One region of the Caproiciproducens puteiluti genome, then DNA from elsewhere that is predicted to be linked to it. Evidence: riboswitches for the same ligand, from Rfam matches in the RefSeq annotation. Region 1 holds a riboswitch; the other holds the start of a gene.
What was found. A riboswitch is a leader RNA that binds a small molecule or an ion and turns the genes downstream of it on or off. The one in region 1 is predicted to bind fluoride.

Region 1 (12,077 bases):
GGTTATGTCATGCGCGGCGGCCGGGAAATGGATAACCATTTCGAATGCATGTGGGACCTGTTCCGTTCCATTCCGTCCATTGAGACGGAAGGAATCAGCGTGCTCGACGAGTACTACTGGCTGAACAAGAAGGACCCGAACTATTCGCTGATGCGCGCAACGGTCAACCGCGGGGAGGACGCGCACACCGACAAAAAATTCGGGCTCTCGGATAAGGGCGCGGAAGAAATCATGGAGCTGTTCTTTACTCCCGACGAAGAGCTTTACAATAAGCGCATCGACGAGTATTTCAGCGACGAGGTCCTGAAATCCAACTTCTGGATGTACTGGCGCACGATGTTCGCCTTTGAAAACTGGCATTCCGCTCTGGAGATGAAGCTGTATATCAAACGCTTTATCCATCATGTGGGCGGCCTTCCCGATTTTACGGCGTTGCGTTTTACCAAATACAATCAGTATGAGTCCATGATTCTGCCCATGATCAAATATCTGGAATCCAACGGGGTGCAGTTCCATTACGGCACCAGGGTCGTCAGCGTGGAGTTCGATATTCAGAAGGACAAAAAAACGGCGAAGCGCGTGATCGTTCTTTGTGACGGCAAGACGGAGAATATCGATCTGACCGAGGACGATCTGATCTTTATCACCAACGGCGGCTGCGTGGAGAATTCCTCCCTCGGCGGCCAGAACGAGCCTGCCCCATTCAACACGGAAATCAAAGCGGGCGGCGGCTGGGATATGTGGCGGAAGATCGCCGCACAGGACCCGTCCTTCGGTCATCCGGACAAATTCTGCCATAATCCGGAACAAAGCAACTGGATGAGCGCCACCGTCACCACCCTGGACGGCAAGATTCCTCCGTATATTCAGAAAATCTGCAAGCGCGACCCGTTCTCGGGGAAGGTGGTCACCGGCGGGATCGTCACGGCAAAGGATTCAAACTGGCTTTTAAGCTGGACGTTCAACCGTCAGCCGCAGTTCCGCTCCCAGCCGAAGGGGCAGCTTGTGGGCTGGACTTACGGCCTGTTCAGCGACAAGCCCGGCAACTACGTCAAAAAAAGCATGCGGGAATGCACCGGCAAGGAAATCTGCATGGAGTGGCTGTATCATATGGGAGTACCGGAATCCGAAATCCCCGGGCTTGCCGAAAAGAGCGCCAACACGATTCCCTGCATGATGCCGTACATCACCGCGTTCTTCATGCCCAGGGCAAAAGGGGACCGTCCTCTGGTCGTTCCGAAGGGCGCCGTCAATTTCGCTTTCCTCGGTCAGTTCGCCGAGACCGCGCGCGACACCATTTTCACCACCGAATATTCCATCCGCACCGGCATGGAAGCGGTGTATACTCTGCTGAACATCGACCGCGGCGTGCCGGAGGTCTGGGGCAGCGTGTATGATGTGCGGGACCTGCTGAATTCCACCGTATACCTGCGCGACGGCAAGAAAATTACCGATATGGAGCTTGGGTTCAAAGAGAGGCTTGCCATGAAGCTGCTTCTGAAAAAAACCCAGGGCACCGACATTGAAAAGCTTCTGAAAGAGCATCATGTGGTTTAAGATATGATTGACATCCCAGCCGACGCCCTGACAACGGCATCCTGATTTTCAATATGAGATTTCGCCTTCTTTGGACTGCCATATGCTATAATAGGGATAAATTATCAGGCATGCGACCGCAAAAACTTATACAGGAGGAGTTCTTATGATTGACGGAATCTGCTTGGGCAATGTAATGGTTGACTGCGATGACGAACAAAGGCTGTGCGAATTCTACCACAGATTGCTTGGATGGGAAAAACGGAAAATGTTTGGCCGTCCTGCATTGTGCAATAAAAATGGGATTGTGTTTTTGTTTATCGAAGAAGAGCATTATGTCCCACCCATATGGCCGGAAGAAAAAGGGAAACAGCAAAAACAGATGCATTTCGATTTTCAGGTGCCGGATGTCCCGGCAGCGGTTGAATATGCTCAGTCTCTCGGTGCGACGAAAGCGGCGTCACAATTCGGGGGCAGTGAGTTTGTAACAATGATAGACCCTTCCGGACATCCCTTCTGCCTTTGTGCCGGGAACAATATGCCGTAACCGTACAAAGGGCCGACAACGCCGTTCATCATCAGCGACAAAAATCCATTTGCACTACTTCCTAAAAAATAAAGACAAGGTATCATGCCTTGTCTTTATTTTCTGGTCTTTCAACATATAAATATTGGGATTTCAGGTGAGAAATAAGACGCGGCCTATAACGCCGGTTATTCCTCCAGGCTTTCAAACCGTGCGATATAGTGAAATTTCAGCAGAGACGTCATACTCGGGTTGACGACCTCGATTTGGTCGAGCTGACGGAATGCAATACCTGCTTCCAGACGGATTTCTCTTTCCTCTCCCTTTTTCAGGTCATAATGCTCCGGCTGGCCGTTTCGCGGCGGGGCGGACCATGTGCCGCCGTCCGGGTCGTAGGCGCTGTGGTTCAGGCGCAGCTTTCCCTCCAGCACCGTGATGCTGTACACGCATTTTCCCGCCTGCACCGGAAGCAGACAGGAGCTGGACCGGAAGCTCATCTGACCGCTCAGCGTAACGATATCGTCCATATGCCGGCATTTCAGCACGTTCCCCGCCGATTTTTCACGGGGCATATTTTCCGGCACAATCATGACGATACATTTCGCGTATTTTACGACGTAGGCTGCAACCGAGCCGATTTTCTGGGACAGGCCGGTCTTTGTGGATTTGGTCATCACGATAATATCAATTTCGTCCTGTTCCGCACATTCGAGAATCTGGTCGCCGGCCCGCCCGAAAACGACCTGCTTTCGCACGGGATAGCCCGGCAGCTGTCCGGCCACCGCGTCCAAGGTCGATTTCAGCTGCGCTTTGGATTTTTGCAGTTCCTCTTCCGAATACATCGTTTCCGTGTCTTCCCGGACCATAAGCAGTACGATGCTCACATCCTCCGTCGTATAGAGCGATTTGATCAAATCGACCGCTTTCAGGCTCCGCGCTGTTCCGTCGATCGGAAGTAAAACCCTTCTCATAACCACACCTCCGTAAAATCAATGATTTTCGGGGAAACGGCGTCTCCCCGCTCGTTTCAAAAAAGCTTCCCGGTTCCGTAACCCATCAAAAAACAAAGAAGACCGGCTGCCAGCGACAATACGATAAACAATAGGGACTCCCTGACGGCGTCGTGCTGCATGAGCTGCACGCTTTCCACGGTAAAGGTGGAAAAAGTGGTAAAGGCGCCGCAAAAGCCGTCGCCCAGAAGCAGATAGGAATTTCCGCCGATGCCCAGCCCGCAAAAAATTCCCAGAAGGAATGCGCCCGATAGGTTGATGAAAAAGGTGCCGAAGGGAAACGTATGATTTTGTTTTTTCGAAAAGGCGGCTCCGATCTGATAGCGGGCGATCGCGCCGCAGACGCCGCCGACGCTCAGTAAGACGAAATCCATCAGGCGCGCCTCCGTTCCATCCGCTTTGCGGTTTTGATCCCGAGCCACGCGACGGCAAGGCCCAGCAGGACGGAAGCGAAAACGTAAACCGCCGAAAGAAAAACATCCCCGGAAAGGCCCAATAAAACAGCTTCTTTGCAAAGGGTCGAAAACGTGGTATATCCTCCTAACAGGCCCGTGGTGATGCCCAGGCGCACTTCGGCGCTCACCGGGAATTTTTTTGCAAACAGGATGGTCAGAAAGCTCAGTAAAAAGCTCCCGCTTACGTTAATCAGGATCGTGAGAATGGGACGGTAAAGCTCGTCAAAGGGCAGCGGAAGCTGATGGACCACATACCTCAGGATAGTTCCGGCCGCCCCTCCGATCGCGACAGCGATATTTTTTTTCATAGATACCCCCAAATTTGGCATTTCAGTTGCTGCGACCAGGCCTTATTTGCATTCCTGATTTTACAAACAGGGCCTGAACTGTAAATTTTTCTGTTTTTGTGAAAGGAAAAAATAAAAAGCTGACCACTTTCTATGATTACCATAGAAGTCATCAGCTGAAAAGCAATTTTAGCAAAGCTAGGGGAGAACTTCATTCCCGTTTATGATTATAGCAAGTTATGACGGATTTTTCAACCTTTTCTCCCTTTACGTGCGGCTTGTGAAGAAAAATGTAAGGAGCGTCATCCACTAAACGGAATTTTATTGCCCATTGATTTTTGCAGAAGCATGTTCTATAATAGCCTTGGGAATGAAGTACTCCCGCGGTAATACCGAAATGCGTGAAAGCTGATGACTTCTGTTTGGAAGCCATCGGCTTTTTTGTCGTTATCAGGCTGTGGTGCCCGGAAAAGGCCGCAGCAGCGCGGTGGCTTCTGCATCATGAAAAGCAAAAGAAGGTGCGGCATGGAAGGAATCAATCCGGTCCCCGGCCCGAAGGCCGTCCGGCAGTCCAGGAAAACAGACGCCGTCGTCCTCGTCGGTGTGGGGAAACTGGGAAAGGCGCTGATGAGCTATGCGGGCTATTCCGTATACGACCTTGATATTCTTGCCGGGTTTGACGTTGATCCGAAAATCATCAAAAAAGGTGCGTACGGAAAGCCGGTGTACCCTATTGATAGACTGAATGAAATCTGCCGCCGGCTGGACGCGAAAATCGGAGTGATCACAACGCCCGGAAGCTGTGCGCAGCCGGTATGCGACGCGCTGGTAAAAGCCGGAATCGTCGCGGTCTGGAATTATTCCTCGGTACGGCTGAAGGCACCGCCGCAGGTAATGGTGCATCACGAGGATATGACCGGTTCGCTCCGGCGTCTTGCCGAGTATGCGGCAAAGCACTGAAAAACAGGAAGAGGTGTGCAATGTGTTTTACAGTATCTTATTTCCGGCTGAGGAGCAGTGGAAAAAACCGAGAAAGGAAGCTGCGCCGGACTGCTTCAGGGACCTTTATCTTGACCAGATCTTCCGGCCGATCCTGAACAGCAGCAAGGAATACGGGCTCGAGGGCTTCTTCTACACGCCGCTTCGCGACGGCGATACCATTACCTACCGGCAGGAAGTCATGCGGGAGCTGGAAGACGACGGGCTGCGCGGTTTCTTTTCCGACTTTTCGCAATCCGTATATCGCCTCAGCCAATCCATGGAAGCCATCAAAAAATCGCTCACGTCCGAAAACAGCTATGAAAATCATTATCTGACTAAGGGGCGTCTGCTCGACTGTGCAGACAGCTACTGCACGGAGCTTGCCGGGCTGACAGACAGGCTGCGGGACCGGACGCTTTGCTCGGACGGCCTGCGCGGTTTTATGTGGTATCTGGCCGCCTATACGGGTACGGAGGCGTTCACGGAGCTTCGGGAACAGATCGGCCGACTGCGCGAACAGCTTTCTTCCGTGGAATACTGCATGCTGATCAAAAACGGGGTCATCCGTGTCCGGAAATATGAAGGGCAGGAAGATCACAGTAAGGAAATTCTCAGGCTGTTCGACAAATTCCGTCAGGGGGACGAGACAAATTACCGCCGCAAGCTTTCCGAAGAACCGTCCGCGCAGCATGTGGAGGCGGCCGTGCTGAATATGGTCGCCTCATGGTACAGGGACATTTTTGAGAATCTGGACCATTTCTGCTCGAAGTATCTGGATTTTATCGACCCGACCGTCGCGCGGTTTTCCCGTGAAATTCAGTTCTACCTCTCCTGGCTGGAGTATATCCGGCCGCATCGTGAGAAGGGACTTCCGTTCTGTTACCCGAAATTGTGCGAAAGCGCGGAACACCTTTACGACAGGGACGGTTTTGATCTGGCTTTGGCTTCCTCAATGGGAGGTGCCGGGCAGCCGGTGACGAATGATTTTGTGCTGAATACACCGGAGCGGATCATTGTCGTGACCGGTCCCAATCAGGGCGGGAAGACGACCTTTGCGCGTGCCTTCGGACAGATCCATTATCTCTCCTGCCTGGGGCTGTGCGTGCCGGGAAGGGAGGCGGCGATTCTCCTTTTTGACAGTATCCTCACCCATTTTGGGCGGGAGGAGGATTTGTCCACCCAGAACGGAAAACTGCAGGACGATCTCGAACGTCTTCACGAGCTTCTCGGACGCGCGACCTCCCGGAGCATTCTCATCATCAACGAGATTTTTTCCTCCACCACTTTGACGGACGCGCTGCTGCTGGGGGGCCGCATGATGGACGCCCTTGCGAAGCTGGGTGCTCCCGCCGTGTGCGTCACCTTTATCGATGAACTGGCCGCACACGGGGAGGAAACGGTCAGCATGATGAGCTCGGTCCGGGAGGACGACCCGGCGGTAAGGACTTTTCGGATTACCCGCAGGCCGCCCGACGGCCTTGCCTATGCGATGCACATCGCGGGAAAATACGGGCTGACCTATGAGCGGCTCTGCGAAAGGCTGCGCGGCGGATTATACGATCATCGTAAGGGAGGCTGAAATTTTGAAAGTACACTTGATGGATCAGGATACGGATTTCAATCCGCAGCAAAAACCCTGCTTTGGGAAAGACACGCTGATCGCCGATCTTGAATTTGCCCGCATCCTTTCGGCCATGGCACAGGACGACACGATGATTCGGGAGGTGTGCAGTTCGGCCCTGTTTTGTCCTTTGCAGACTGCCCGGGAAATCCGCTATCGTCAGGAGGTCCTGAAGGACTGCATCAACAACCCCGAAACAGTGAGAAAGCTTTATGATATTACGGTTGAGACAATGGAGCGGAAACACAAATCCTGGTCGTGGCTGTCCACACGGCAGAATTTATCCAGCAATTTTTCCAGCGCAGTCGATTTATTGAAAATATACACGGAAATGCTGCTGAAAATGCGCAATGCCACCGATGCGGATATGAGGAATTTTCATTCCGAGGGCTTCAAAAATTTTATCTCCATGCTGTGGCAGGAGCTCGGCGACGATTATTTTTTACAGATTCATTCGCTTCTGAATGAGCTGAAGGATGAAAAGGGGATGCTGATCAGCGCCGGGCTCGGCAATTACAATCAGGGAATTGATTATGTGATGCGGCGCAAAGAGAAAACGCATTTTTGGCGTCACTGGCATTTTGCCCCGTCTTTTACGCTCGCGCCCCGTGACGACGCGGGGGCTTCCGATTTCGGCAACCGCCGCGCCCGTGCGATGAATGAAAGCATCAATGTGCTGGCACAGTCTGCGGAGCACGTGGAAAGCTTTTTCGTTATCCTTCAAAAGGAGCTTGCCTTTTACGTCGGCTGCCTGAATTTATACGACAGGCTCCGGGCCGTGGGTATGCCGACCTGTATTCCCGAGCTGCTCCCGCTAGAAGCGGAGAGCCGGAAATACAAGGAGCTGTACGATGTCAGTCTAGCCCTGTTAAAGGACTCGGGGGTAACGGGAAACGAACTGAATGCGGAGGATCAGCGGCTTTATATCATCACGGGAGCCAATCAGGGAGGAAAATCCACCTTTCTCAGAAGCATCGGGCAGGCACAGCTTATGATGCAGTGCGGGATGTTCGTCGGCGCGCAAAATTACCGTGTGCCGATACGGAACGGTGTGTTTACGCACTTCAAAAAAGAGGAGGATACCACGATGACAAGCGGGAAGCTGGACGAGGAGCTTGCCCGCATGAGTGAGATTGCCGGCCGCCTGACTCCCGGAGCTCTGGTTCTGTTCAATGAATCGTTCGCCGCCACCAATGAGCGGGAGGGCTCCGAAATCTGTCGCCAGATAACAAAGGCGCTTGCGGACAACGGTATGGAAATCTTTTTCGTGACGCATCTTTACACCTTCGCGGCCGCCTTTTTCAGCCCGCGGTACCCGAAGGTCCAATTTCTCAGCGCGCAAAGGCTTGAAAACGGAGAACGTACTTTTAAAATCATGCCGGGGGAACCTCTTCAGACGGCTTACGGCGAAGACCTGTACCGGAAAATATTTACTCCGGAGGCGGAATGACGGGCAATCCCGGAAGCAGATTTGTGTCCGCTCCGGCCCCATGCTATAATAGGGATATCCTAATATTTGGGAGGGATTCCCGATGCTTGCAGTTCTTTCCCCCGCCAGAAATATCCGGCCCTTCTCTCTCGAAGGCGTAAAGCCGGGCCGCCCGCTTTTTCCAAAAGAGACCGGCCTGCTGGTGGATGCCCTTCGAAATTACAGCCCATGGGAGCTGGAAAGCCTTCTGGATTTGAATCCCGAGCGGGCCTTTACGCTCTATGACTTTTACCAGCACTTCGACCCGGCCGTCTCCGGTACGCCGGCGCTGCTGTCCTATTACGGCGCCGCTTTCCGGAACCTGAATGCCCGTGATTTTGATCTGAGGGATTTTTCCTTCGCGCAGGAGCACCTGCGCATTTTAAGCGCCCTGTACGGGCTCCTGCGCCCGGCGGACGGGATTCAGCCCTACCGTCTGGGAATCAAAAAGGAATTCAAGGTCAACGGGCAGGACCTTTATGAATTTTGGGGCGACCGTCTGTACCGGCAGCTTTTTCAAAGCGGAGAGCCGGTTGTAAGCCTTGCTTCGGCGGACTATACCAGGCTGGCGGCTCCCCGTCTTCTTCCGGGGGACACCCTGATTACGTGCCGCTTTCTGGTGCAGAAGCCGGACGGCGCACGCGGTACGGTTTCCAGCGTCCGGACAGCGCGGGGGCAGATGGCGCGCTTCCTTGTCAAACACAGAATTACGGAGCCGGAAGGGCTCAGGGAATTCGACTGGGAAGGCTACCGCTTTGTGGAAGGCCGCTCGGACGCCCGGAATTATGTCTTTATTCAGGACCGCAGCCGACTGTAAAAAACATGAAGCGCCGCCGTCCGTCAGAAAAAGCAGACCTGTTCGAATGCAGGCGCTTTTTTCCGCTCAAAAGCGGTCCCCTCCGAAAAAAGGTCTGCGGGGAGGCCGGGGAGGAAGGGCGAGCGTGAGGAGGAAGTCAGCAGGACCAGCTCGTCCTGCGCCCTTGTCATGCCGACGTAGAAGAGCCGGCGTTCCTCGTCCGGGTCACAGTCACCCCGCCGGTTTTTCAGCGGGATCGTTCCGTCCTTTACGCCGCTGACAAACACAACGGGGAATTCGAGCCCCTTTGACGCGTGCAGGGTCATAAGCGAAACCGCGTCCGACGAGTAGCTCCTCCCGCCGCTGCGCACCACGTCGCCTTCCCGCCCGAGCAGAAGATTCTGCAGGAGGGAGGGCATTTTTTCGTGCAGAACGGCCATGTTGAGAAACAGCTCCATGCTCCGTACCTCCTGAAGCCCGTTATCGTCGATCCAGGCTTCTACCAGCTTCTGCGGTTTCCCGCTGCGGACGAGGGGCTCGTATTTGCGGAGCAGTTCGGAGAATTTTTGCGGATTTCCCGGGGAAGCGGGGAGTGTTTCCAAAAGCGCCAAAAGGGACGCGGTGCTTTTGTCCGTTCCGGCGTAGTCCTCCAGCACCCGCTGCGTCCGCCCGCCGGGGCAGACGCCCCATTCCTTCAGGCACAGCCGAAGTGAGATCAGGTCCGCCGGGTCGAGCAGAAAGCGGAAAAAGGCGACCGCTTTGCGCACCTCGCGGTCGGAAAGGAATTCATCCCGCCCGGCGACCAGATACGGGATGCCCTCTTTCCGGAGGCATTGCTCCAGAAGCTCCGCCTGACGGTTGGTCCGGTACAGTACGGCGATATCGGAAAAGCTCCTCGTCGGCTCCGAAACGGGCCTTTTTCCTTTTGGGTGGGACGAAGCGTGCGCGTCGAGCATGTCGATGCCGCCGACCATGCGGTTGATTTCTTTGGCAATAAAAATCGCTTCCGGCAGCTCGCCGTCCGCCTCCAGAAGACGCACGCGGGCGCCGCTGTCCCTTTGCGCCTCAAGAGACGGTTCCGCGGTGTCTCTTTCCGGCAGAACGGACCGGGAGCAGCCAATGATTTCGGGGGTGGAGCGGTAATTCTGCGTGAGCCGTACCCGGCGCGCCCCGGAAAAATTCCCGAAGAACCGGTCAAAACAGAGGGAGTCCGAGCCCCGGAATCCGTAAATGGACTGATCGGGGTCCCCGATTACGAAAATTCCCGCACTGTTTTTCCCCCACTCCTGTATCAGGCGGTACTGGACGGGATTGATATCCTGAAATTCATCCACCAGAAGATAAGAAAAAGCGTTTCTGAGTTTTTTCTCCTCCCTGCTTCCCAGTTCTCCGTTTTGGAACAGGCTCAGCGTGTTCAGGAGGATGTCATCGTAGTCCAGTACGCCGTACTGCGCAAGCTGCTCACAGTACCGGTCATAAATCCCCTCCGGGACTTCCTCAGCTTCTTCCGGCAGCCGCGCGCCGCTTTTGATCAGGGAAATTTCCCTGAAAACATCCCGCGGGGACGCTTTGAGCCCGAGGTCCTTTAAAAGGTCCGCGAGGATGGAGAGCGCGTCCTGCTCGTCGATGATGGTGGGCGCTGTCTCGCCCTTCTTTCCGGAGAGAATCTGCAGGCAGATGGAGTGGAACGTCCCGATGTGCATGCTTTTCACGGTCCGCCTGTCCCCGAAATACGCGGCAAGGCGGGACCGCATTTCCTCCGCCGCCCGGTTTGTGAACGTGACGGCGGTAATCTGTGCGGGGGACACGCCGCATTCGCGGACGAGGCGGACGATCCGGCTCACAAGAGTCCGTGTTTTGCCGGTGCCGGGTCCGGCGATCACCGCGACGGCGGGGTCGGAAGCGGACACGGCCTCCCGCTGCTCCCGGTTCAATCCGCTGAAGGCGTCCTCAGCGGCAGCCGGAACTGCGCCCGCCTCTTTTTTCTGGGGCGGCGCATTCTCTGCTTCCAATCCCGCCGGGGAGTTGTCCGCCCGGCTTTTTCGCTTTCCTGTATTTTCCGGAGCAGACGGATCGCTCCGCTTTTCCTTGAAAAGACTGATCTGGCCGGAAAGCAGGCCGATCTCCTGCTGATTCAGAATTTTAATCTTTCCGTATTCCCCGTCGAATCCGGGCAGAACGGTTACCTTCCCGCCGCGGAGCCGGCGGATGCCCTCGGCGACCAGCGGGCCTGCCGCAAGCTCAATGTCGCCCAGCTGCGCCTCGCGCAGGATAAAGAGCTCCGGGCCAAGGCTGCGGATCAGGCCGGCGTACCTTTCCCCGACCTTCTTGCTTGCGGCCGTGAAGCCGGTCGACGCCGCAATCACTTCCCGCAGAGGGATCAGGCTTTCAAAACGCTTGGCCGAAGGGGGGACATAGCCCTCCTCTCTGTCCGCAAGCGATTCCACCCGATTCAGCACCCCCACCGTGATCCTGCCGCCGCACACGGGGCAGACGCCCGAAGCAGCCAGGGTATCCGCGGGTTTCAGACACACCCCGCAGTTCCGGTGCCCGTCGTAGTGGTACTTTCCTTCCTCGGGAAAAAACTCGATCGTGCCGGAAAACTCCTTTGTGTCACGGTTCTGGAGCGCCCGCGAGATATCCGGGTAGGAAAGGCCGGTGTCGAAAAGGTTTGCCTCCCGCGCCAGGTTCCCCGGCGAATGGGCGTCCGAATTGGAAACCAGCGTGAAGCGGTCCAGTGCGGAGATGCGCCAGTTCATGGGCGGGTCGGAGGAAAGCCCGGTTTAGAGCGCGTGGATGTGTCCCGTCAGGTCTCCGAAGCATTCCTCGATATCATCGAAACCGGAATAGGCGCCGAACAGGGAAAAATGCGGAGTCCAGATGTGGGCAGGAATAAAGATGGCGTCGGGGCACACGTCCAGCGTGATTTCCAGAAGGTCCCTGCTGTCGAGGCCGAGAATCGGTCTGCCGTCGGAGTGCAGGTTGCCAATGGCCTCAAGCCTGTGGGAAAGGGCTTCGGCGCTTTCCAGAGTGGGGAGAAGAATTACATTATGTACCTTCCGGACCTTTCCGTTCTTTTTATAGATGGAGCTGATTTCGCCGGAGATCATGAAGCGGGGCTTGCTGCTGCTTCCCCCGATATCGTCCTCCCGGCAAAAGCTGTCTTTAAGGGTATAGAGTCCCTCCTCGGCCGGGATAAGCTTTTCCCGGAGCTCCTCCCGCCAGGCCGGATGGGTGAAGTCGCCTGTTCCGATCAGGTCGAGGCCCTTGCGCCGCGCCCACAGCTCCAGCATTTCGGGAACGCAATCCTTGCTGGTGGCCCGGGAATATTTTGAATGGATATGAAAATCGGCAATAAACATAGTAAACACCTGCGTTTTATCATGAATTTACACCT
Region 2 (12,077 bases), 1.2 Mb from region 1:
GACATTTTCCTGATGATTTTCAGGAACGCCGCTTTCGATTCGTCGGAAACGATGCCGAGGCAAAGCTCCTGAAAAATCGTATGATTGATGAATTTCCTGTCTTCTTCATCCGGAATGAGGACTTCCAGATTCTTTTCCGCCAGCTTTCCCTTGTAAAAGTCCTGCTCCATGGTGTAAATGGTTCCAAACAGGGCTACTTTTCTAATTTGATTCTGCAGGAGCTCCGCCGCGGTCACCTCGGCAATGTGAAGCACCGGGATGGAAACGGCGCTTTGAATCTGCCCCGCGACCTTATGCATGGTATTAGTACAGAGCACAAGGAAATCGGCGCCGCCTTTTTCCAGACTCCGCGCGGCGGAAGACAGGATTCCCGCGCATTTTTCCCAGTCGCCCTCCTCCTGGCACTTTTCTATTTCATGAAAATCCACACTGTAGAGCAGACATTGAGCGGAGTGGAACCCTCCCAGCTTCTGCTGAACCGTGCGGTTGATGATCTGATAATAACCGACGGTGCTTTCCCAGCTCATTCCGCCGATCAGGCCGATTGTTTTCATATTGACTCACCTCCCGATACTCTTCTATTACCTGCTCAATTTTTTCAAATCTATTCTTCCACAAACAAAGGGGTAAACCGGAACTCCGTACAGTCCACCAGCCCCCTGTCGGTCAGGCGCAGTTCGGGCAGGCAGGCAAGCGGGATCAGCGCCATGGTCATAAAGGGAGAAACCATGCTGCACCCGATCTTTTCCCACGCCTCGCTTAGCTTTCCGACGATTTCAGCCATTTCCTCCACCGGCTTGTCGTTCATCAGGCCGGCGATCGGGAGCGGAACCGTCCCCAGAACCTTGCCGTTCTGCACGGCGGTCATTCCCCCGCCGCACGCGATCAGCGTATTGGCCGCCAGCGCCATGTCCTCGTCGTTGGTGCCGATCACCAGCAGGTTGTGCGCGTCATGCGCCACGGTGGAAGCCATGGCCCCGCAGCGGATACCAAACCCTTTGACAAAGCCGAAGCCGACCTTTCCCGTTTCATGGTGCCGCTCGAAGACCGCCGTCTTCAGGACGTCCTGTTCAACGTCGGAACCGGCCCGCCCGTTTTCCACTCTGAGTGAAACATGCCGTTCGTAGGAACCGACCCTGGCGGGGATCACTTCAATGACGCGGGCGGTCACCCGGTCGCCCTTCGCGGGAATGGCAAAGGACTCCGGCGTAATGGGATTTTTGATATGCATGGATTCCGTCGCCCATTTCGGGTAATGATAGGGCGGAAGCTCCGCGGCAAGCTTTCCGTTTTCCGCCGCAACGGCGCCGTTGATCAGCACCCGTGTGATGTCCAGCTTGTCCAGACTGCCGATAAAAACAATATCCGCGCATTTCCCCGGCGTAATGGACCCCAGCTCATGGTCCATCTGAAAGCACTGGGCGCAGTTGATGGTGACCATCTGAATGGCGGTCATCACGTCGATGCCCTCTTCCACCGCGCGGCGGACGATGTGGTCCAGATGTCCCTGGCTCAGCAGGGTGTGCGGATGGGTATCGTCGGAAATCAGCACCCCGAACCGGGTGTCGATTTTATTTTCGGTAATGCTCTTCGCCACCTCATGAAGGTCGCGCCACGCCGAACCTTCCCGCAGCATGGCGTACATGCCGAGCCGCATCTTCGCAAGCGCGTCCTGCGCACGGGTGGACTCGTGGCAGCAGCGCACGCCGGAAGCAATATAGGCGTTCAGCCCACGCCCGGTCTCCGGCATGGAGTAATGGCCGGTCACGATCTTGCCCGCCCTGAGCGTTTCGGCGACCTCGCCGTGCATCTGCGGGTCCGCGTTCAGCACGCCCGGAAAATTCATCAGTTCCCCAAGGCCCACCACGCTGTCCCACCGCATGGTCTCGGCGATCTCCGCCGGACCGATGGAGGAACCGGTATCCTCAAAGCCGGGAACGGCGGGAACGCAGGCGGGTGTGGTGACCATTGTTTTCAGCGGAGTCCTTTTGGAGTCCTCGATCATGCAGGAAACCCCGTCCAGCCCGAGGACATTGCAGATTTCATGCGGGTCCATATAGATTCCCACCGTGCCGTGGGGAATGACCGCCCGGGCGTATTCCCCCACGCTCATCATGGAGGACTCCACATGCATATGCCCGTCCAAAAATCCGGGGGCGATATACTGACCGGCTGCATCCAGGACGGTTGTGCCTTCTCCGATACAGTGCTTCGCGTCGCCGACAAGGGCAATCCTGCCGCAGGAAATGGCCACATCGGTATCCGGCAGAATTTCCCCGGTACAGACATTCACCAGCCTGGCGTTGATAATCACGGTTTCCGCCGGAACGGCGCCCTGCGCGACCGCGGCAAGCGTCCTGCCGGATTCCCACAGCGGAGAAGTACAAAACTTGTTAATCATCACAGCACCCCTTAATCTGTTTTTCATTCTATATTAAACGTCATCAAAATGCCTGTCAAGCATCTTTTACTGCCTTAAAATAAAAAAGACGCTCCGCAGCGGTCAAAAGCCGCCGGAGCGTCCGTCCTTCACAGGGAGAGATCAGGGGTTGGTCCCGCCGAATTTTTCAGTGTAAGCGTCGATGCTTTCCTGTACAATCCGTTTTGCGTCCTGCACGCTGCGGATGTAGTCCACCGCGGTGGCCTTGCCCTCCAGCTCCTTATACACCGCAAAAAAGTGAATCATTTCGTCAAAAATATGTGAGGGCAGCTCGTCGATGTTCCGGTATTCGTTGAAGGTAGGGTCGCCGAACGGAATCGCGATGATCTTGTCGTCCACGAAACCCCCGTCCTCCATGGAGATCACCCCGATGGGGTAGCAGCGCACCAGAGAGAGCGGCTGAATGTCCTCGGAACAGAGCACCAGCACGTCCAGCGGATCGTGATCCGCCGCGTAGGTACGCGGAATAAAGCCGTAATTCGCCGGATAATGCGCGGAAGTGTACAGGATACGATCCATGGAGAGGAAGCCGGATTCCTTATCCAGCTCATATTTCGTCTTGCAGCCCTTGGGAATTTCAATCACCGCGAAAAAGCTGTCCGCATGAATTCTGTCCTGAGAAATCTCGTGCCAAATATTCAAAAAAGTCCCTCCTGCATATTCAATTTTCTGATTTGTAAATAAAAAAGCCGACAACCCGCTGTGCATACCACAGAAGTCATCAGCTTAAAAAGCAATTTTAGCGTTCGCTACGGGAGAACTTCATTCCCTGTTTTTATTATAGCACAATGAAAAACATCCTGTCAATAAATAGAAAAAAGAGAGAACCGGAAGAAGCCCCTCAGAAGGATTCTCATTCCTGCTCAAACCACCGCACACAGTCGCGCCCTTCATTTTTCGCCAGGTACAGCGCCTTGTCCGCGCGATTGATCAGGTCGTACAGGTTCACCAGCTCCTTTTTTCCTTTCGCGATGCCGATACTGACCGTCACACGAATATCGTCGTGGCCCTCATAGGAATAGCTGCAGCTTCTTACTTCCCTGTTCAGCTTTTCCGCCAGCCGGCTGACGGACGCCTTTTCCATATCCTTGAGGAAAATGAGGAATTCCTCGCCGCCGTAACGCCCGACCACCGCGCTGACCGGGATACACCGTTTGCAGATATTCGCAATATTTTTAATAATTTTATCCCCGAACAGATGGCCGTACGTATCGTTGATGGTCTTAAAAAGATCGATGTCCAGCATCATTGCGTAAAAATCGCAGCCGGCTTCTTTGGCCGAAATATATTCCATAATGCCGAGCTTCATCAGCTGCCTTCGGTTGTAAATACCGCTCAGCTCGTCATACAGGGCAAATTCTTTGATTTTTTCATAGGATTTTGCGTTTTGAAGCGCTAAAATCGACTGCTCCGTATAGATATCCACCAGTTCCAGGTCGCCGACAGAAATCTCCCTGCTTTTGCTGACAATCATCTTTATAACGCAGAACAGATTTTGATTATAGTAAAGAGGCTTTGCAATCAGGCTTTTCCCGTCCTTGTCCCGGGTGTAAAGATCGTGCATGCGAACCTTTTCGCTGCCGTTTTGGCTCCCGGGCCGATTTTGATCCCTAAGGACGATTTTCCCGGAATGCCTGCGGCAGACCACTTTTTCATGATTCCGTTTGGTCACGATGTAACCCAGGTTCTCATTCACCCGCAAAACCATGACGGCGCTTTCAAATTCGATAATCTGATATAGATTTTCCAGAATGCTGACCAGAAGGTCCTCGGTTTCCAGAGCGGAAACCATCGCTCTCAGCCCGTTGTTCAGTTTTTCCGTAATGCTCCTTTGCTTCATTTCATATTCCAGCTTCAGATTTTTGATTCTGACCTCATTCACCAGCTTTTCGTTCAGAAGGTCGCTTTCCCTGAATCTTCCCACCTGCAGGAAGACCTGAATGAATGTGACGACGAGCATTGCAATCGGAGTGTAGTAAAGGCTGATTTCGGTAAGCCCGTTATTTTTCAGGATATCCACAACGGACAGGAAAAACAGGAGCAGGACACTCAAAAGGTTGATTTCGGCGCTTTCGTATTTTTTTCTCATGGCACGCACCAGCGTCACAAGACAATTGGCAACGGCGACGGGAATCATCACTTCCAGCAGAACAACGGGATAAATCATATACCGGGCCGGGAGAAAAATGCCCACAAAAACAATGGCGAACACCGCTGCTCCGCTGACGCGCATAAACCTCCTGCTCGACAGTCCTTCATACTGATAGTAAAAAAACAGGCACATCAGCTGAATCACCAGGAAATTGACCAGGTACAGTTTAGTGTTGAATTCAAAATTGATGCCGGGGAAAATCTTATTGAAATAGCACTCGCCGTAAAGCAGCGGGCGCAGAGAGATGGCCGCTGCAAAAAGCGCCAGACAGATATGGGCCTTGTCGTGAGAACGCACAAAATACAGCAGAAGGAAAAACACCGCCATTACAAACAGGGATGAAAAGAGAAAGGTGTCCATAAACAGGCCCTGATCGCCCAGCCGCTGGATCTGCTGCTGGGTTCCCACCACAACGGGAATCGTCAGGCCGGAACGGAAATAATCGAAGTTGGAAACCTCTATCAGAATTTCCGTGTCTTCCCGCTGCGTCTGAAAGAAAACCGACTGCGTCGTCCACTCCGGCCTGGATTCCGCCGCGTTTTTCCCGACCCGTCCGCTTTCGAAGCGCACGTTTCCGTCGATCCACAGCCGGTAGGAAGAACCGATCTGGGGAATTTTCACCCCAAGAAAGAGGCCCTTCCGTGCTTTCAGCACCACCCGGTAGACGGCGTATCCTTCCTGTGAACAGGCTTGATTGTCCGCATTACGGTACGCCGTCCAGTTTGCGGGAACCTGAACCAGCTGTTTGTTGTCCGCATCCGTTATTTTCCCCTGGGGGCTTACCTGCCGTCCCCAATAAAACTCCCATGCCCCGGTCATTGGAACAGGTGAGGAAAGACCGGCGCTGCCGATATCCAAAACGCCGTTTGAAACAACATTCCCGCGCCGGCCGGTCCCCGAAAAGACCGAAAGCAGAATCAGGCAGAAGGATACAATCAGCAGCCCGTCGGCAAATTTGATAAACCTTTTCATGGATACCCCCCAAAAACACAAAAACCGCCGGCCGGCACCCGGCCGAAAATCGAACCGCATGGTTTTCGGCGTTACAGTATCCGGTTGGTATATTAATGAATACGACTCTGCTATATGTACTACAGCATTTCCAGTGAATTCTTCAACAAGGTTGTGTTCCTCCCCCGCCTTCAGCGGGGGAGGAACACATTTTGTCTCGCAAGCTGAAATGGAATTGCCATAAAAACATCTATATTTTAGCACAGATTTCTTTCAATAACTATATCAGGTCTTAAATTTGTTAAAATTTTCCATTTTTGATCCTGCGTTTTCTTTATGTATTCAGCATTGCCAGTGGATTCCGCAGCAGGGTTGCGTTTCTCCCCCCGCCTTCGGCGGAAGAGAAACGTGTTTTGTCTCGCAAACTGAAATGGAATTGCTGTAGATCAGACAAACGCTGAAAAGAAAAGAGACGGAAATCCGATTTGGAATTTCCGCCCCTCCAAGCTCGTATTTAATTTTCAAAACTTGAGAATCAATGAGTTCAGCCAAACTTATCTTTGGGTCTTCATAAAGGCATTACTGCACGGATCATGATAGGTTCCCAGACTGATCTGTTCAACTTAACCATCTCCCAATATTCATGATTAAATCTTTGCTTGCCAATCTGTTTTTTTAAGGGGTACTGATTCACCAGGAATCATTCAATGTACCCAGGACTTATTATGTGCGCCCGACTCGTTTTTATTCCGCTGTCCCGAAGAGAAATTAATTCCCATAAGTGGAAGCTTTTGCAAATTTTCTTTGAAACGCTTTCACGATTTCCACAATCGGAATCACCGAGAAAGCAAGCAGCAGAGCGACCGAATACTCCAGCAGGGAGATTTCTTCAAACTGGAAAGCGAACGCCAGAGCGGGGATATAGATCACGGCCGTGGTCAGCAGCAGCGACACGAGCATAGCACCGATCAGGTATCCGTTCTGTTTCCTCATGCTGAAAATCGAATGGCGCTGGGAACGCATGTTAAAGGAGTGGAAAATCTCCGCCATCGACATGGTCAGAAAAGCCATGGTCATGCCGTCGGCGCTGTTGGTGATTTCCCAGATTCCGGACTCGAGAAAATGGCCGATGAAATACGCGGACAGGGTGACAATCGTGACCAGAACCCCCTGATAGGCGACATCCGTGCCGAGTCCTCCGGCAAAAATACCGTCGCGGGGATTGCGGGGACTACGCTGCATGAGGTCTTTCTCACCCTCCTCCATCCCGAGCGCCAGGGCCGGGAAGCAGTCGGTAATCAGATTGATCCAGAGCAGGTGCACCGGCTTCAGAATGACAAAGCCCAAAAGCGTGGCGACAAAAATGGAAAGCACTTCGCTCAGGTTGGAAGCCAGCAGAAACTGAATGGCCTTCCGGATATTGTCGTAGATTCTTCTGCCCTCTTCCACCGCGGAAACGATGGTGGCGAAGTTGTCGTCCGCAAGCACCATGTCCGCCACGTTTTTGGTGACGTCGGTGCCCGTAATTCCCATGCCCACGCCGATATCGGCGCTTTTGATCGACGGGGCGTCGTTGACGCCGTCGCCAGTCATTGCGGTAATCATCCCGTTGGTTTTCCACGCGTTGACAATGCGGACCTTATGTTCCGGCTGGACTCTGGCGTAAACCGAATAATTTCCGATGGTATCCTTCAGCTCGCCGTCGCTGATTTCGTCCAGCCGGGCGCCGGTAATCGCCTGTGACTCGTCCGTGATGATTCCGAGCTGGGTCGCAATCGCCACCGCCGTATCGCGGTGATCGCCCGTGATCATGACCGGACGGATTCCGGCCTCCCTGCACTCCTGAATCGCGTCCACAACCTCGGGACGGATGGGGTCGATCATTCCGGTCAGACCGATCAGGGTCAGGCCGTTTTCCAGATCGGACGGCTCAAAGGAATCGGGCATGCCGTCGTATTTTCTGAAAGCCGCGCAAAGCACGCGCAGGGCCTTGCCCGCCATCGCCTTGTTCTGCGAGTGAATTTCCCCGTGCAGGGCCTCAGTCATCGGAACGACCTGTCCGTTTTTCAGAACATGGGTGCATTTTTTGATGACCTCGTCCGGGGCGCCCTTCGTGTACTGGATATAACTTCCGTCCGCGAGAGAATGAACGGTGGACATCATTTTGCGCATGGAATCGAATGGTGCTTCCCCGACGCGCGGATTTGTCTTTTTCAGCTCGTTTTTATCGAGCTTCAGACCGGCGGCATAGCTGACAAGCGCCGCTTCCGTCGGTTCCCCGGTAACTTCGCCGTCTTTTCCCAGCTCGGCGTCGCTGCACAGGGCCATTGCGGTGGCAAGCAGCGGCTCGTCTTCAGCGTAATGCTCCACAACGGTCATTTTGTTTTGTGTCAGCGTTCCGGTTTTGTCGGAACAGATCACCTGCGCGCAGCCGAGCGTTTCCACCGCCGTCAGTTTCCGGATCACGGCGTTTCGTTTGGACATGTTGGTAACGCCGATGGAGAGCACAATCGTCACGACGGTGGCGAGTCCCTCGGGAATCGCCGCGACGGCAAGGCTGACCGCGACCATGAAGGTGTTCAGCACGACCTGGCCGCTGAAATCGCCCGATTTAATCAGGCTGAACGCAAAGATGAAAATACAGATTCCGATGACCAGACGGCTCAGAATTTTGCTGAGCTGATTCAATTTGATCTGGAGCGGGGTAACGTTGTCCTTCGCGTTTGCGAGCGCGTCGGCGATCTTTCCCATTTCGGTATCCATGCCGGTCGCAACGACCACCGCTTTTCCGCGGCCGTAAACGACGGTGCTGCCCATGTACGCCATGTTTTTACGGTCGCCGAGCGGCACTTCCTTCTCTTTTTTCAGCGTCAGCGTCCGGATGATCTTGTTGACCGGTACCGACTCGCCCGTCAGGGCGGCCTCCTCGATTTTTACGCTTGCGCTTTCAATCATGCGGCAGTCGGCCGGGACGGCGTCTCCCGCTTCCAGCAGAACCACGTCGCCGGTGACCAAATCTTCGCTTTTCATCGTCACGACGCTGCCCCCGCGCAGGACCTTGGAGGTCGCGGCGGACATTTCCTGCAGCGCTTCGATCGCTTTTTCCGCCTTGCTTTCCTGATAGACGCCAAGCACCGCGTTGATCACTACAACGATCATAATAATGAAGACATCCGCAAAGGATTCGTGCGCGTAAGACGCGGTAATACCCGAAATGACCGCGGCGACAATCAGGATGATGGTCATCGGGTCGCCGAGCTGCTGAATAAACCGCCTGAATACGGAAACCTTTTTGCCTTCGGCCAGCTTGTTCTTTCCGTCGCGCTGCAAACGGGAATCCGCGTCGGCCTGTGACAGGCCCTGCGGGCTGCTTTGGACCTGCTCAAGGACCTGATCCAAATCTGCTAAATAGTACTTCATGCGTAGTTTCTTCCTCTCATTCATTCAACTGATGATTATGATATGTATTATAATAAAAAAAACTCATGTACAGCCCATACAAAGCTATACATGAGTCTTGTTCATTAAGGCAAGCCAGACCGAAACGGCCATGCTGTTGACTTGACACATGCGGCGAACCGCATGCAAACTACTCCCTCAAGAGATATTGTTTTTGTGTTTTTTTATCATATCATCTATCAGCCGCTCTGTCAACAGGATTTCATCAGCAAACCCCGTAATTTACATGCTTTTAAGCTGAATTTTACAACATTCGGTCGCAGAAAAAAAGGAATTGACAGCGGCTAAGGAAATAGTATAATTTGAATATATTTCAGCGGAGAAGAAACAGGGAAACAGAAACGAAACACAGGAATGAGGAATGGAAGATGAAGATCAAAAAGGCCGCCCTCATCGGAATGGGTGCGATTGGCACCGTTTATGGGAAATTGCTGCACGACCGCTACGGCGCCGATTTTGCCGTGATCGCCGGCGGAGCGCGGAAAGAAAAGCTGAAAGCAAACGGAATCCGGTTTAACGGCAATGTGTTTTACCCGCGGGTGCTTTCGCCGGGGGAGCAGAGTTTCCCGGCCGATCTGGTCATTGTCAGCGTAAAAAACGACCAGCTGAGCAAAGCGCTGGAGGATATGCGCAGCTTCGTCGGTGAAGGCACCGTAATTCTTCCCCTTTTGAACGGAGTCACCGTCAGGGACAGAATCCTGTCGGTCTTTCCGGACAACCGCGTCTTTTACGGGCTTTCCATTTACATAGACGCGGTGCGAACCGCCGACGGCGTGCAAAACACTGTGGACGGCGTGATTGATTTCGGGGACGCGGACAACACGGTTCCTTCGCCGGAGGTGACCGCAGTCAAAGATTTTCTGGCCGCGGCCGGGATCGAATGCGAAGCCCCTTCGGACATGATCCGCACCGTATGGAAAAAATGGATGCTCAACGTGGGCTGCAACCAGGTTTCCGCCATCACCGGCGCGCCCTACGGAAAAATGACCGGCATAGAAACCAACGGAATCCTTTTTCATGAAGCCATGATGGAGGTCGTCGCCCTGGCAAAGGCCCTCCAGATCGATTTAACCGAACAGGACGCCCTGGAATACGAAAATCTGATGTCCACGTTTTCACCGCTGGGGAAAACCTCCATGCTGCAGGATGTGGAGGCAAAGCGGCGCACCGAGGTGGATTATTTTGCTGGTACCGTCGTGGAACTGGGCCGGAAATATCAGGTTCCCACTCCCGTCAATCACGTTTTATACTGTATTATCAAATCCATGGAACAGCTTTACTGAGTATTTTGCGCATGGCGGCAACCGTTAAAAAAACATTGATAAAAAAATTCAGGACATCAGAAAGTGAGTGAAGCTATGGAGTATCGAAGGGCGACGATCCACGATGTTGGCCAGCTGGCAGGAATCAGAGTGGAGATGCGAAACGAAAGGGAAAATCCTCAAAATTCCGGCACCGCCGAATTTTACGCGAACACCTATCGGTATTTTGAACAGCATCTTGCAAACGACAGCTTTGTCGCATGGGTTGCGGTTCAGGACGAAGAAATCATCGCGACCAGCGGAATCGTGTTCTATTCGATTCCCCCGGTCTATTCCAATATTACGGGGTCGGTGGCGTACATCATGAACATGTATACGAAACCGGCGCACCGGAACAAAGGGATCGCTTCCGCTCTTTTAAGCCGTCTGCTGGAGGAAACACGTGCCAGAAACTGCACGAAAATTACGCTGAACGCTTCCGAAATGGGAAAGCCGCTGTATGAAAAATACGGTTTTCAGGAGGCAAAAAATAATATGGAGTATTCTCTGAGCTTTTGATCGGTATCGGTCGGCCGGAGAAGCTCTTCCCGCAAAACGGCGCTGATTCCTCTTGGAATCAGCGCCGTTTTTATAATGCTTTCAGACAGTATCCTTCTGTACGGCCCGTATGTTCCCGAGAAGCTGAGAAAGCATTTCCTTGAGACGAAGGGCCTCTTCCGGAGCAAGGCCCGTACAGCAGAACATCTTCTGAGGAAGGTCCAGAAAATGTTCTTTCAGGCTTCTGCCCTTTTCCGTCAGACAAACCTGTACACTCCGCTCATCGTGGGCGCTGCGCACGCGTTCGACAAGCTCCAGCTTTTCCAGCTTTTTCAGAAGCGGGGTCAGGGTGCCGGAATCCAGAAGCAGCCGACGTCCCAGCTCCGATACGCTGAGATCGTCCTTTTCCCACAGCACCAGCAAAGTGATGTACTGCGTATACGTAAGTCCGTACGGTTCGAGGTACGGCTTGTACAGGCGGATCACTTCCTTTGAGCACGCATAAAGCGCAAAACAAAGCTGGCTGTCAAGCTTTAACAGATCGTCGGGCCGCACATCCAAATTACAAACACTCCTTAATTGCGGATTCCATTTCCTCGGGTGTCGTTGTCGGTTCAAAACGTCCGGCAATATTTCCTTCCCTGTCAATCAGGAATTTCGTAAAATTCCATTTGATGGAGCTGTCGTTGAACTCTTTTCCGTATTTCGTTTTCAGCATCAGTTCCAGCGTCCTGTTTTTTACGCCCTTTCCAAAGCCTTCAAAGGTTGTGTGGCCGGTCAGGTAGCGGAAGATCGGGTCTGCGTTTTCCCCGCGAACGTCAATTTTCACCGAAAGCGGAAAAGTAACCCCATAGCGTAGCTTACAGAATTCCTGCACCTCGCTGTTCGTTCCCGGCTCCTGCTCCGCAAACTGATTGCACGGGAAACCGATCACCGTAAGGCCCTGCTCGCGATAGGTCTGATAAAGCTTTTCCAGGCCTTCGTACTGCGGAGTAAAGCCGCACTTGCTTGCCGTATTGACGAGAACCAGAACCTTGCCCTTTAATTCTGAAAGCGGAACGGTCTTTCCCTCGATCGTCTGAATGGAATAATCATAAATCGTCATAAAGGATCACCTTTCAAATTGTATTTTTTACAATTTGATTGTATACAATTTAATCTGCTTTGTCAAGAGTTAAATTTTTCACCCAGTCCGTCAGGGACTTCCGGGCCATATCCGGGGAAAGGGGGTTTTTCATGACGGTCTGAAGAAAGAAGCAGCCGGCTGCTTCCCCGC

Region 2: linked by a shared signal. The riboswitch ahead of ACRQU7_RS13785 (inorganic diphosphatase) and the one ahead of ACRQU7_RS00335 (fluoride efflux transporter FluC) in region 1 are both predicted to bind fluoride.

What each region holds. Positions count from the first base shown of each region.
Region 1 covers NZ_CP194790.1:64,467-76,543, forward strand. The annotation lists gene ACRQU7_RS00315 (oleate hydratase) at 1-1,557, shown strand, start outside; gene ACRQU7_RS00320 (VOC family protein) at 1,703-2,083, shown strand; gene ACRQU7_RS00325 (universal stress protein) at 2,251-3,033, opposite strand; gene crcB (fluoride efflux transporter CrcB) at 3,090-3,446, opposite strand; gene ACRQU7_RS00335 (fluoride efflux transporter FluC) at 3,446-3,835, opposite strand; fluoride riboswitch at 3,971-4,042, opposite strand; fluoride riboswitch at 4,172-4,242, shown strand; gene ACRQU7_RS00340 (redox-sensing transcriptional repressor Rex) at 4,316-4,774, shown strand; gene ACRQU7_RS00345 (MutS-related protein) at 4,797-6,374, shown strand; gene ACRQU7_RS00350 (MutS-related protein) at 6,379-7,866, shown strand; gene ACRQU7_RS00355 (YaaA family protein) at 7,949-8,701, shown strand; gene ACRQU7_RS00360 (UvrD-helicase domain-containing protein) at 8,725-11,439, opposite strand; gene ACRQU7_RS00365 (endonuclease Q family protein) at 11,464-12,042, opposite strand.
Region 2 covers NZ_CP194790.1:2,836,826-2,848,902, forward strand. The annotation lists gene ACRQU7_RS13775 (aspartate/glutamate racemase family protein) at 1-554, opposite strand, end outside; gene ade (adenine deaminase) at 605-2,401, opposite strand; gene ACRQU7_RS13785 (inorganic diphosphatase) at 2,543-3,082, opposite strand; fluoride riboswitch at 3,146-3,219, opposite strand; gene ACRQU7_RS13790 (sensor domain-containing diguanylate cyclase) at 3,294-5,564, opposite strand; gene ACRQU7_RS13795 (cation-translocating P-type ATPase) at 6,312-8,963, opposite strand; gene ACRQU7_RS13800 (ketopantoate reductase family protein) at 9,371-10,285, shown strand; gene ACRQU7_RS13805 (GNAT family N-acetyltransferase) at 10,349-10,822, shown strand; gene ACRQU7_RS13810 (MarR family winged helix-turn-helix transcriptional regulator) at 10,904-11,362, opposite strand; gene ACRQU7_RS13815 (glutathione peroxidase) at 11,364-11,906, opposite strand; gene ACRQU7_RS13820 (flavodoxin family protein) at 11,956-12,077, opposite strand, start outside.